One region of the Rhodococcus sp. NPDC058532 genome, then DNA from elsewhere that is predicted to be linked to it. Evidence: riboswitches for the same ligand, from Rfam matches in the RefSeq annotation. Region 1 holds a riboswitch; the other holds the start of a gene.

Region 1 (5,861 bases):
CCGACGACCGCGGCGAACCGGTCGATACCCAGCAGGTCCGCCAGCGCCCGTTCCGTCTCGACCTGGTCGCGGACCGAAATCGCGGGAAACCGCGAGCCCCAGGCGCGCCCGTCCGGTGCCGGTGACGCGGGCCCGGTCGTTCCGCGGCAGCTGCCGAGGGCGTTGGTGACGAGCACGCACCACTCGTCGGTGTCGATCGGGGCACCGGGCCCGACCATGCCCTGCCACCAGCCGGGGGTGGGATGGGCGTCATCCGCGGGCCCGATCACGTGCGAGTCGCCGGTCAGCGCGTGCTCGATCAACACGATGTTGTCGAGGTCGCGGCTCGGCTCACCCCAGCACTGGACGGCGACCGTGACGTCGGGCAGCTGCTCGCCCGACTCGAGCGGCAGGGTGCCGATCCCGAGATGGACCACCGTTCCGTCGGTCGGTGGAAAGTCCACCAGCGGCCGGGGGAGCGGCCGGGTGGTGGTCGAGGCGGAAGCTGTAGGGAGCACGGCGCGATGCTATCGAGCCGAGACACGCGCGATGGAGCATTCGCGAAACTGAGTCCCGCCCGCCGGTCAGCCGGTGCGCCCGGCGCGCGCCAGCTCCATCGTCTCGCCGAGCAGCCCGCGCACCCACGCGGCCTCGGTGAGGAACCCGTCGTGGCCGTCCGCGGAGTGGACCACCCGCAGCCCGTCACAGCCCGGCAGCAGGTCCGCGAGTTCCTCGAGCTGCCGCAGCGGGAACAGCCGATCGGAGTCGATGCCGCCGACGACAACCGGGACCGGGGTCGCGGTGAGGGCGGCCGCGACCCCACCGCGGCCGCGGCCGACGTCGTGCCGGTTGATGACGTCGGTGAGCACCACGTAGCTGCCGGGGTCGAACCGGGAGGTCAGTTTCCTCGCCTGATGGTCGAGATAGCTCTGCACCGCGTACCGGCCGCCCGCCCTGGGATCCTCACCCGGCTGGGGATCGTTCGCGAAGCGCCCGTCCAGACCCGCGTCGCCGCGGTAGGTCAGGTGTGCGATCTTGCGGGCGAGGGCCAGCCCGGCCCGGGGGGAGCGCCCGGTGCCGTGGTAGTCGCCGCCCTGCCAGTCGGGGTCGGCGGTGATGGCCGCGATCTGGGTGGTCTGGGTGCCGATCTGGTCGGCGGTGGCGCGCGCTCCGACCGCCAACACCAGCGCGGACCGCACCCGGTTCGGGTGTCCGGCCATCCACTCGAGGGCGCGCATGCCGCCCATCGAGCCGCCGATGACCGCCGCGAAGCGGTCCACCCCGAGCAGGTCCGCGAGCACGACCTCGGCGGCGACCTGGTCGCGGATGGAGATCGCCGGGAACCGGGAGCCCCACGCGACATGGTCCGGTGCCGGCGATGCCGGGCCGGTGGATCCGTCGCATCCGCCGAGCACGTTCGCGGTGACGACACACCATTCCTCGGTGTCCAGCGGCGCGCCGGGGCCGACCTGATCGTTCCACCAACCGGCAGTGGCGGATCCCTGTCCGGCCTCGCCGGTGACGTGCGAATCGCCGGTGAGCGCGTGCTCGACCAGCACGATGTTGTCGCGCGCTGCGGTTGGGGTGCCCCAGCACTGCACGGCGAGGACGACATCGGGCAGCACGGACCCGCTCTCGAGGCGCAGCGCGCCGATGCCGACCGTGACTCGGGTCCCGTCCGTCGGGAGCAGCCAGGACGCCCCGGGGGCGCCCGGTGCGGACTGCTCGTTCGATGCGGCGATCGTGGGCGGCGAGTCGGGGACGGGCACGATTCCCCATGCTAATGATCGGGGTGCGGGCCGCCAAACACCGCGGGTGTGTCGCGTCGACGGATCCGCTATCGGACCCGGCAGCCCGCCCGATGCGCACGCGCCAGGGCCATCGTCTCGCCGAGCAGGGTGGTGACCCACGCCGCCTCGGTGAGGAAGCCGTCGTGCCCGTCCTTCGAATGCACCACCCGCAGGCCCTCGCAGCCGGCGAGGTGGTCCGCGATCTCCCGCTGCTGCCACAGCGGATACAGCCGATCCGAGTCGACCCCGCCGACGATCGTCGGCACGGTGCACGCCGCAAGGGCTGCTTCCACGCCGCCGCGGCCGCGGCCGACGTCGTGCCGGTTCATCGCCTCGGACAACAGCACGTAGGTGGCCGGATCGAAGCGGGTGACCAGCTTCGCCGCCTGATGCTCGAGGTAGCTTTGCACCGCGTAGCGGCCACCCTGGCGCGGGTCCTCACCGTCCTGCGCCGCGTTCCGGAACCGGGAGTCGAGTTCGCCCTCGGTGCGGTACGTCAGGTGCGCGATGCGGCGGGCGATGCCGAGACCGGCCTCCGGCGAGCGTCCGGTGCCGTGGTAGTCGCCGCCCTGCCAATCGGCGTCGGCGGTGATGGCCGCCATCTGCGTGGTCTGGGTGCCGATCTGGTCGGCGGTGGCGCGGGCGCCGACCGCGAGGACGAGCGCGGCCGTCACCCGGTCCGGGTGGCCGACGATCCACTCCAGGGTGCGCATGCCGCCCATCGACCCGCCGAGGACGGCCGCGAACCGCTCGATTCCCAGCCGGTCCGCGAGCGCCACCTCGGCGGTCACCTGGTCGCGCACCGAGATCCCCGGGAACCGGGACCCCCACGCCCGCCCGTCCGGGGCTGGCGTCGCCGGGCCGGTGCTGCCGCGGCACCCGCCGAGGACGTTGGTGGCGACGACGCACCACTCGTCGGTGTCGATCGGCGCGCCGGGCCCGACCATGCCGTCCCACCAGCCGGGCGACGGGTGGTCGGCGGACGCCGGGCCGGTGACGTGCGAGTCGCCGGTCAGCGCGTGCTCGACGAGAACGATGTTGTCCCGGGCCGCGGTGGGCGTGCCCCAGCATTGGACCGCGAGCACGATGTCGGGCAGCACGGCGCCGCTCTCGAGGGTGAGCGCGCCGATCGGGATGTGCGTCAGCCGCCCGTCCGGCGGCGGGAACCCCGCGGGGGTGCCGGCCGGACGGGCGCCCGAGACGGAGCCGACTGTCAAGAGTTCGCCGCCGCGAATCCGGTCTCGAGGTCGGCCAGGATGTCGTCGATCCCCTCGATGCCGACGGCCAGCCGCACCAGTCCGGGTGTGACGCCGGAGGCCAACTGCTCCTCCGGGGACAGCTGGGCGTGGGTGGTCGAGGCGGGGTGGATCACGAGCGAACGCACGTCGCCGATGTTAGCGACATGACTGTGCAGCGTCAGGGCATCGACGAACTTCTTGCCCGCCGGGGCGCCGCCCTCGAGTTCGAACGCGACGATCGCGCCCGGACCCTTCGGGATCAGCGCCCGCGCCCGCTCGTGCCACGGCGAGCTCGGCAGCCCCGCATAGGAGACGGACGTGACGTCCGACCGGGCATCCAGGAACTCCGCGACCCGCTGCGCGTTCTGCACGTGCCGTTCGATCCGCAGGCTCAACGTCTCGATGCCCTGGCTGATTAGGAACGCGTTGAACGGCGACACCGCCGACCCGAGGTCGCGCAGCAACTGCACGCGGGCCTTGAGCGCATAGGCGGGCGCACCGAGGTCCGCGAAGACGGCACCGTGGTAGCTGGGATCGGGGGTGGTGAAGCCGGGATGCCTGCCCTGCGTCCAGTCGAAGGTGCCGCCGTCGACGATGACCCCGGCGATCGCGGTGCCGTGGCCGCCGAGGTACTTCGTCGCCGAGTGCACGACGATGTCCGCGCCGTGCTCGAGCGGGCGCAGCAGGTACGGGGTGGCGACCGTGTTGTCGACGATCAGCGGGATCCCCGCCGCATGCCCGACCGCGGCAATCCCGGGGATGTCGAGCACGTCGTTGCGCGGGTTCGAGATGGACTCGCCGTAGAACGCGACGGTGGTCGGGCGGATCGCGGCCCGCCACTGCTCGAGGTCGTCGGGGTCCCCGACGAACGTGACCTCGACGCCGAGCTTCGCGAGGGTGTAGTGGAAGAGGTTGTAGGTGCCGCCGTACAGCCGCGGGCTGGCGACCACGTGGTCGCCAGCACCCGCGAGGTTCAGCAGCGCGAACGTCGTCGCGGCCTGCCCGGAGGCGAGCAGCAGCGCGGCGACGCCGCCCTCGAGCGCGGCGATCCGCTGCTCGACCGCGTCCTGCGTCGGGTTCATGATGCGGGTGTAGATGTTGCCGGGTTCGGCAAGCCCGAACAGCGCCGCGGCGTGGTCGGTGCTGTCGAAGGTGTACGAGGTGGTCTGGTAGATCGGCAGCGCCCGGGCCTTGGTGGTGGCGTCCGAGGTCTGCCCGGCATGGATCTGCTTCGTCTCGAAGCTCCACCCTGCCGTCGGATCGATCGTGTTCTCACTCATGGGTGACTCTGGCTCCAGGGGTGTCGGGAGATGGGGCGCGTCTCCGGCGCCGAGGGCTGATCGGGCCTATCTGCGACAACAACACATGGTGAACCTCCGGTGGGTCGTGGCCCTGTCGGTGGGTCCGTCCCAGCGGACCCGCGCTTGTCATCCGACGTGTTCTCGAACAACCAGGTCATCACCCGGGGCACCCCACCGCGGATGGAGGGTTGCCGACCAGCGAGCCGGGGCTTGGCACTGGCACTCATGACCTGGCAGCGATCTTAGCGTCAGCGGTCGAACCCGCGGCATCGGGGCGGAGCCGCGATCGGGTGACCCGCGTAACACGACTAAAGTCCTGGTCGCACGCATGCCCGACCAGTCTGGGGGATTTCCGCAGTGAAGGACGCCGCGTCGGCGCTGACCCGGGGTTTGTCGGCCCGCCACATCCGTTTCATCGCGCTCGGCTCGGCGATCGGGACCGGACTGTTCTACGGCTCGGCCGAGGCCATCGAGAAGGCCGGACCGTCGGTGCTGCTGGCGTACCTGATCGGCGGCGTCGTCGTCTACATCGTGCTGCGGGCGCTCGGTGAGATGGCGGTCCGCAACCCGGTCTCCGGCTCGTTCGGCGAGTACGCAGGCAAACACCTCGGACCGCTCGCCGGATTCCTGACCGGCTGGACCTACACGTTCGAGATGATCGTCGTGTGCCTCGCCGACGTCACCGCGTTCGGCGTCTACATGGGCTTCTGGTTCCCCGATGTCCCCCGCTGGATCTGGGTGTTGGCGATCGTGTTCTTCATCGGGGCACTGAACCTGCTCAGCGTCAAGGTGTTCGGCGAGCTGGAGTTCTGGTTCACCCTGGTCAAGGTGGCCGCGATCATCGCGATGATCGCGGCGGGCGTTGCGATCCTGATCTTCGGGTTCGGCATCCACGACACCTCCGAGGGGGTGAGCAACCTGTGGGCCGAGGGCGGCTTCTTCGCGAACGGCTTCGGCGGGTTCGTCGCCTGCTTCGCGATTGTCATGTTCGCGTTCGGCGGCACCGAGATCATCGGCATCACCGCCGGCGAGGCCGAGGATCCGGCCCGCACGATTCCCCGCGCCGTGAACACGGTGCCCGCGCGGATCATGCTGTTCTACATTGCGACGCTGGCGGTGATCATGGCGATCACCCCGTGGCATTCGGTCGGCACCGAGGGCAGCCCGTTCGTGCAGATCTTCGAGGGCCTCGGGGTTGGGCCGGCCGCGGCCGTGCTGAACGTCGTCGTCATCACCGCGGCCCTGTCCGCGATCAACAGCGACATCTTCGGCGCAGGCCGGATAATGTACGGCATGGCGCAGCGCGGTCAGGCGCCTGCCGTGATGACGCGGGTGACCCGGGCCGGGGTGCCGTGGATGACGGTGGTGGTGATGATCGGCGCGCTGCTGGTCGCGGTGCTGTTGAACTACCTGATCCCCGAATCGGTGTTCCTCGTCATCGCGTCGATCGCCACCTTCGCCACCATCTTCGTGTGGGTGATGATCCTGCTGTCGCAGTACCGGTCCCGCCGCCGGATGAGCGACGCGGAGGTGGCGGCGCTGACCTTCCCGGT
Region 2 (5,861 bases), on a different contig from region 1:
TCTTGCCGGCCATCGCGGCCAGCGGGTTGAAGTTCAGGGCGGTCTTGTCGAAGACCAGGTTGCCTGCGGTGTCGCCGCGGACCGCGTGCACGAGCGCGAAGCCGGCGGTGATGCCGTGTTCCATCACGTACCGCTTGTCGCCGAACTCCCGGGTCTCCTTCGGCGGGGACGCGACCGCGACGGAGCCGTCGGCGTGGTAGCGCCACGGCAGGCCGCCGTCGGCGACGGGGGTGCCGACCCCCGCCGGGGTGAAGAAGGCGGGGATGCCCGCGCCCCCGGCCCGCAGGCGTTCGGCGAGGGTGCCCTGCGGGGTCAGTTCGACCTCCAGTTCGCCGGCCAGGTACTGGCGCGCGAATTCCCGGTTCTCCCCAACGTAGGAGGCGGTCACCCGGCTGATCTGCCCACCGCCCAGCAGGATCCCGAGGCCGTGATCGTCCACGCCGCAGTTGTTGGAGAACACCTCGAGGTTGCCGACCCCGGAATCGCGGAGCGCGGCGATCAGGGCGTCGGGGATCCCGCACAGCCCGAACCCGCCGACCGCGATGGTGGCGCCCTCGCCGATGTCGGCGACCGCCTCGGCCGGTGTAGTGCACAGGGTCGTTCCCATCGAAAAGTTCCTTCCCTTGACGCGTCCGCGGTCCGAACGGGTGGATCATGTTCACTTCTCGGACGCCGCGGTTCGATTCCTGGTGGCCACTTAAGTGCGCAGCTCCCAGGGTTTCAAGAGGGGAGGAGGAATCGGCGGACACTGCTCGTTTGATGGACCTTCACGGCCATGCCGTTCACTGAGTGGACGTAGGATCGGGTCATGGAGGAGCCGCTGAGGCCGCAGGTGATCCGTCGCGTCGGTGCCCTGCTGCGCGCACTTTCGGGGGTGTCGGCGGGCGCGTCGACGTCCGAGCTCGCCCGGGCAACGAACCTGGCCCGACCGACCGCGCACCGCCTGCTGACCGCGCTCGCCGAGGAGGGGCTGGTCGACCGGGACCACCGGTCGGGGCGGTGGGCGCTCGGCCCGGAGCTGTACCTGCTCGGCGCGCAGGCGGCCGGCCGCTACGACATCACCGATCTGGGTCGCGACATCCTGCGGGACCTGGCGCGCGAGACCGGCGAGAGCGCCTTCCTCTCCGCGCGACGCGGCGACGAGACGGTGTGCATCGCGAGCGAGGAGGGCAGCTTCCCGCTGCGCTCGCACGTCCTGCACGTCGGGTTGCGACTGCCGCTCGGGGTCGCGTCCGCCGGGCTGGCGATCCTCTCGCACCTGCCGGATCGGGAGGTCGAGGAGTACCTGGAACGGCGGGACCTGACCGCGCAGTGGGGGGTCGACCACGACAGCGACGGCATCCGGGCGCGGGTCGTAGTGACCCGGCTGGCCGGGTACTGCGTCAATCCCGCCCTGCTCGTCGAGGGCAGCTGGGGGATGGGCGCCGCGGTCTTCGACGCGGCGGGTCGGCCCGAGTGGGCGTTGAGTCTGACCGGCGTGGAGAGTCGGTTCCGCGACGAGCGGCGCCCGGAACTCGGGGAACTGCTGCTGCGACAGGCGCACCGGCTGACCCAGCGGCTGCGGCGCAGCGGGTAGTCACCCAGGGTCGGCGCCCGGCTGACCCGCGGGGGCGGTCAGTGCGTGGTGATCGCCTCGGCGATCGGGGTCGGACCGTTGTTGAACGGGATCGTGCGGCGCACGGTGGTCGGGTCGGCAAGGGCGGCGGCCGCGACAGCGGCGACGTCCTCCCGGCTCACCGCATGCGCGGTGGGCGTCGGACTCACCTCGACCCGGCCCGTCCCCGGGGCGAGGGTCAGTGTGCCGGGGCCGAGAATCGTCCAGCCCAGGGCGGTGCCGCGCAGGTGCTGGTCGGCGGCGGCCTTTGCCTCCGCGTAGGCATAGAACGAATTGTCCGGTGGGACACCGTGGTCCGTCCTTGATCCGAGGTAGGAGACCATCACGTACCGCCGCACGCCCGCGGCCTCGGCGCCGTCCATCGACCGGATCGCGGCGTCCCGGTCCACGGCGTAGGTACGGTCGGGGTTGCCGCCGCCCGCGCCCGCCGACCAGACAACCGCGTCCTGCCCGCGCAGCACCTCCGCGAGCTGTTCGCCGCTCAGGTTCTCGACGTCGGCGAGTACCGGTGTTGCCCCCGCGGCAACGACGTCGGCGGCATGGTCGGGGTTGCGGATTACCGCGGTCACCTCGTCGCCGCGTCCGCTGAGGATCCGTGCCAGGTGCAGGGCCACCTTTCCGTGGCCACCGATGACGACGACGCGAGCCATGGCCGTTCCCTCCGTAGGACATTCGGGGTCGGGTCCAACGTACTGCCGCAACGGCGGCGCCGCAGATGTCGGGCATCGCGGTGGTCGAGGTCACAGGCGCACTCGGTGGGCGGGGGTTGACAGCGCGACGCCGATGCTGCCATTCTCTGCTCAGGTTATGAGTGCCAGCGTGTAGCCCCGGCTTGCTGGCCGGCAACCCTCCACCGCGGTGGGGTGCCCCGGGTGACGACCTGGCCGTGCTTCCAATTCCGGACACGGCAAGCGCGGACTCGATGCACCACCTCTCCATCGCACGGGTCCCTTGACGTAAGGGATGACGCCATGACCGCTGTACTCGACACCACCCCCCAGGTCGCCACCACTTTCGACGGAAACTGTTCCGGCACGGCATCTTTCGCGCCCGTCTGTGGTGGAGACCTGGTGGCGCCGCTCACTGACGGCACCTCGGTCAGGTACGCCAACTTCGACTACGCCGCCAGCGCCCCGGCCCTGACCGCGGTCGCGGACCGGGTGCAGGAACTGCTGCCGTTCTACGCCAGCGTGCACCGCGGCGCGGGCTACGCCTCCCAGGTGTGCACCGACCGCTACGAGGGCGCCCGCGGCGTGGTCGCGGACTTCGTTGGGGCCCGCGCCGACGACGTCGTGGTGTTCACCCGAAACACCACCGACGCACTGAACCTGCTCGCCTCCTGCGTGCCGGGTGAGACCGTGGTCCTCGACATCGAGCACCACGCAAACCTGTTGTCCTGGAATCGGAACGGCGCCCGCGTCGTCCGGTCCGCGGACACCGTCGAGGAGACGGTGCAGCGGATCGTCGCCGAACTGTGCACCCGCCCGGCGGCGCTGCTCGCCGTCACCGGCGCCTCCAACGTCACCGGCGAGGTGCTGCCGATCGCCCGGCTCGCGCGGATTGCCCACGAGTGCGGCGCCCGCATCCTCGTCGATGCTGCGCAGTTGTTGCCGCACCGCCGCGTCGACATCGCCGACCTCGGCGTCGACTACCTCGCCTTCTCCGGGCACAAGCTGTACGCGCCGTTCGGCGCAGGCGCCCTCGTCGGGCGCGCCGACTGGCTCGACGCCGCCGAGCCGTACCTTGCCGGTGGCGGGGCCACCAAGAACGTCGAGATCGACGCCGTGCAGTGGGCCGCCGCCCCGCAGCGGCACGAGGCGGGCACCCCGAACGTTCTCGGTGCCGTCGCGATCGCCGCCGCCTGCGAGGCGCTCGCCGGATTCGACGCCGACGCCGCCGAGCTGCACGAGCGGGTGCTGTGCGACCGCTTGACCGCCGGGCTCGACGCGATCACCGGGGTTCGGGTGCTGCGCATTTGGCCGGACTCCCCGGACGCCGTCGGCATCGTCACCTTCACCGTCGCCGGCGCCGAACCCCGTGAGGTCGCGACGTTCCTGTCCGACCGGTACGGCATCGGCGTGCGGGACGGTAAGTTCTGCGCGCACCCGCTGCTGACCCGGCTCGGTCATGGCGCGGGCGCGGTCCGCGCCAGCCTCGGGCTCGGCAGCAGCGGCGCCGATGTCGACCGTTTGGTCGGCGCGGTGGGCGAGTTCGTGCGCGAGCGCGTGACGAGCGGCGCGGCGGCGCACTAGCGTCGGCGCCGCGACCCGCAGGGGCGGGGATCAGTCGACGTCGATGGCCAGACCGGCCGTGATCCGGACCAGCTCGCGGAACGTGGTCCGGAACATGGCGCCCGGGTGCCCCGCCGCCGCCCACAGTTCCGGGTAGGCCTCGAGGGCGGTGTCGATGTAGGTGGACAGGTTGGTCGGGTGCCCAACCGGGGCGACGCCGCCGAGCGGCTGACCGGTCACCTGCACCACCAGTTCGGCGGGGGCGCGGGTGAGCATCCCCTCGAGACGTTTGCCGGTGCGCTCCGTGTCCACCTGGTGGGAACTCGACACCAGCAGCAGGACCGGCTCGTCGTCGAGGAGGAAGACCAGGGACTTGGTGATCGCGCCGATGTCGACGCCGAGGGTCGCGGCGGCTTCGGCGGCGGTGCGGGTCGGCCGGTCCTGAGTGACCACCACTCCGTGGTGGCCCCGCGAGATCAGTGTCCTCGCGACATTCGCGGCCTCGGGTTGCAGTGTCCTCGCCATGCCCCACCCTAGGACCGGCGGGCATCCTTCGCGCGCCGAAATGTCGGGACGCTCCTATGGTTTGGCCGCATCGCGGCGCATGCTGCGATCAACTGCCGGGCGGACAGCCCGCGCAGAAGGGCAGGTTCTTGAGGGCGACCTCACGCCAGTGGCCGCCCGGCGCGATGTTGGTCGCCAACTCGGGCGGCCCGGCGCCGTCCCCCACGAACGCGCGCCGGGCGAAGACGTCGCCGGCCAGTGAGTACCGCAGCCACGCCGTGACGTATCCGAGTGCCCCGGTGAGGTCGAGGTGGTCGCCGCCCACCAGTGCCGCCTTGGCCGCGGCCCCGGAAACCTGGTCGAAGTAGATGCGCTGGCCGCGCTCGGTTGCCAGCCAGTCGCCCGTGCCGCGGACGAGGAAGATCGGGGCGGAGAGTCCAGCAGCGGTGGGTACCGGCAGGCCCACCGGCCACCACCACAGTGGGGTGGGATCGGCGAACGCGAGGGCGACGACGCTGACGATGCGGCCCGCGGACGACCGGGCCGCGGTGACCGCGCCCCCCGCCCCCTGCGAGTGCCCGACGGCCGCGATCCGGTCGGTGTCGAGTCGGTTATGCAGCGGACTCGACGGGTCGTCGTTCAGCTCGACGGCGTGGTCGACCGCCGCCAGCAGGGCGGTGCCGTCCCCGACCGCGCCGCTGTTGGGGGCGACCACCACGAATCCCCAGGACGCGAGGTGTACCAGCGCGTCATGGTAGGAGCACGTCGAATCGGTGCCGAAGCCTGTGCCGTTGCCCCATACGACTATGGGGTGCGGCCCGCTCGCGGGGTCGTTCGGGTAGATGACGGTATGGCCGCCCGGTTGCTGCGTTCGCGGGGCCTCGCACCCGAGCTCGCGGCCGTCGTCCCAAGTCACGGTGAGGACGCCCGGAGCCTGGTAGGTGCCTTCGATCCGGGCGGCCGCGTGCGCGGTGGGGGCGCAGAACCCCGCGGCGGTCATGACCGCGATGGTGGCGATCGCCGTGCTCACGATCCGCGACGGCACTGGATCTCCCGTCGCGGACTACTGGCCGGGCCGCCCACGCGCACGTCTCCTCGTGTGCACATCAGGAGTCGCAGTTTACCGATGTTTTGCCGCGCCGTCATCGTCGACTGCGACGAACGGCTGGTTGGTTGAATCCGGGGTCATGAGCGCAGTCCCCACCCGTCCAGCCGGTTTCAGTGCACGCGCCCTCGCCGAGCGGTGCGGGCCGTGCAGGCGAATACCGTCACGAGCCCGACCAGTGCGTAGGTCACCAGGGTCACGATCGGCTGCCCGACGCCGGTGCCGTGGAAGTAGACGATGCTGCGCACGCCCTCGGTGCCCGCTCCTGGGGTGATCCAGCTGCCGATCGCCGCATAGAACTCGGGCAGCACATTCGATCCGAATGCGCCTCCGGCGCTGGGGTTTCCGAGTACCACGAAGATCAGGATCGCGAGCGGAACGGCGAGGATGCCGATCAGCGCCCGCA

The links. Region 1 has a riboswitch for S-adenosylmethionine ahead of ACFWQG_RS02520 (bifunctional o-acetylhomoserine/o-acetylserine sulfhydrylase). Riboswitches for the same ligand answer to the same signal wherever they lie in the genome.
Region 2: another riboswitch for S-adenosylmethionine. It lies ahead of ACFWQG_RS10250 (aminotransferase class V-fold PLP-dependent enzyme); the one in region 1 lies ahead of ACFWQG_RS02520 (bifunctional o-acetylhomoserine/o-acetylserine sulfhydrylase).

What each region holds. Positions count from the first base shown of each region.
Region 1 is NZ_JBHXNU010000001.1:564,601-570,461, forward strand. Features, by position in the region: gene ACFWQG_RS02505 (homoserine O-acetyltransferase) at 1-443, opposite strand, end outside; gene ACFWQG_RS02510 (homoserine O-acetyltransferase) at 564-1,721, opposite strand; gene ACFWQG_RS02515 (homoserine O-acetyltransferase) at 1,817-2,986, opposite strand; gene ACFWQG_RS02520 (bifunctional o-acetylhomoserine/o-acetylserine sulfhydrylase) at 2,983-4,287, opposite strand; SAM riboswitch class IV at 4,423-4,539, opposite strand; gene ACFWQG_RS02525 (amino acid permease) at 4,666-5,861, shown strand, end outside.
Region 2 is NZ_JBHXNU010000006.1:225,639-231,499, reverse strand. Features, by position in the region: gene ACFWQG_RS10265 (CoA transferase subunit A) at 1-607, opposite strand, end outside; gene ACFWQG_RS10260 (IclR family transcriptional regulator) at 809-1,576, shown strand; gene ACFWQG_RS10255 (SDR family oxidoreductase) at 1,615-2,265, opposite strand; SAM riboswitch class IV at 2,419-2,535, shown strand; gene ACFWQG_RS10250 (aminotransferase class V-fold PLP-dependent enzyme) at 2,587-3,867, shown strand; gene ACFWQG_RS10245 (YbaK/EbsC family protein) at 3,898-4,371, opposite strand; gene ACFWQG_RS10240 (hypothetical protein) at 4,460-5,380, opposite strand; gene ACFWQG_RS10235 (hypothetical protein) at 5,569-5,861, opposite strand, start outside.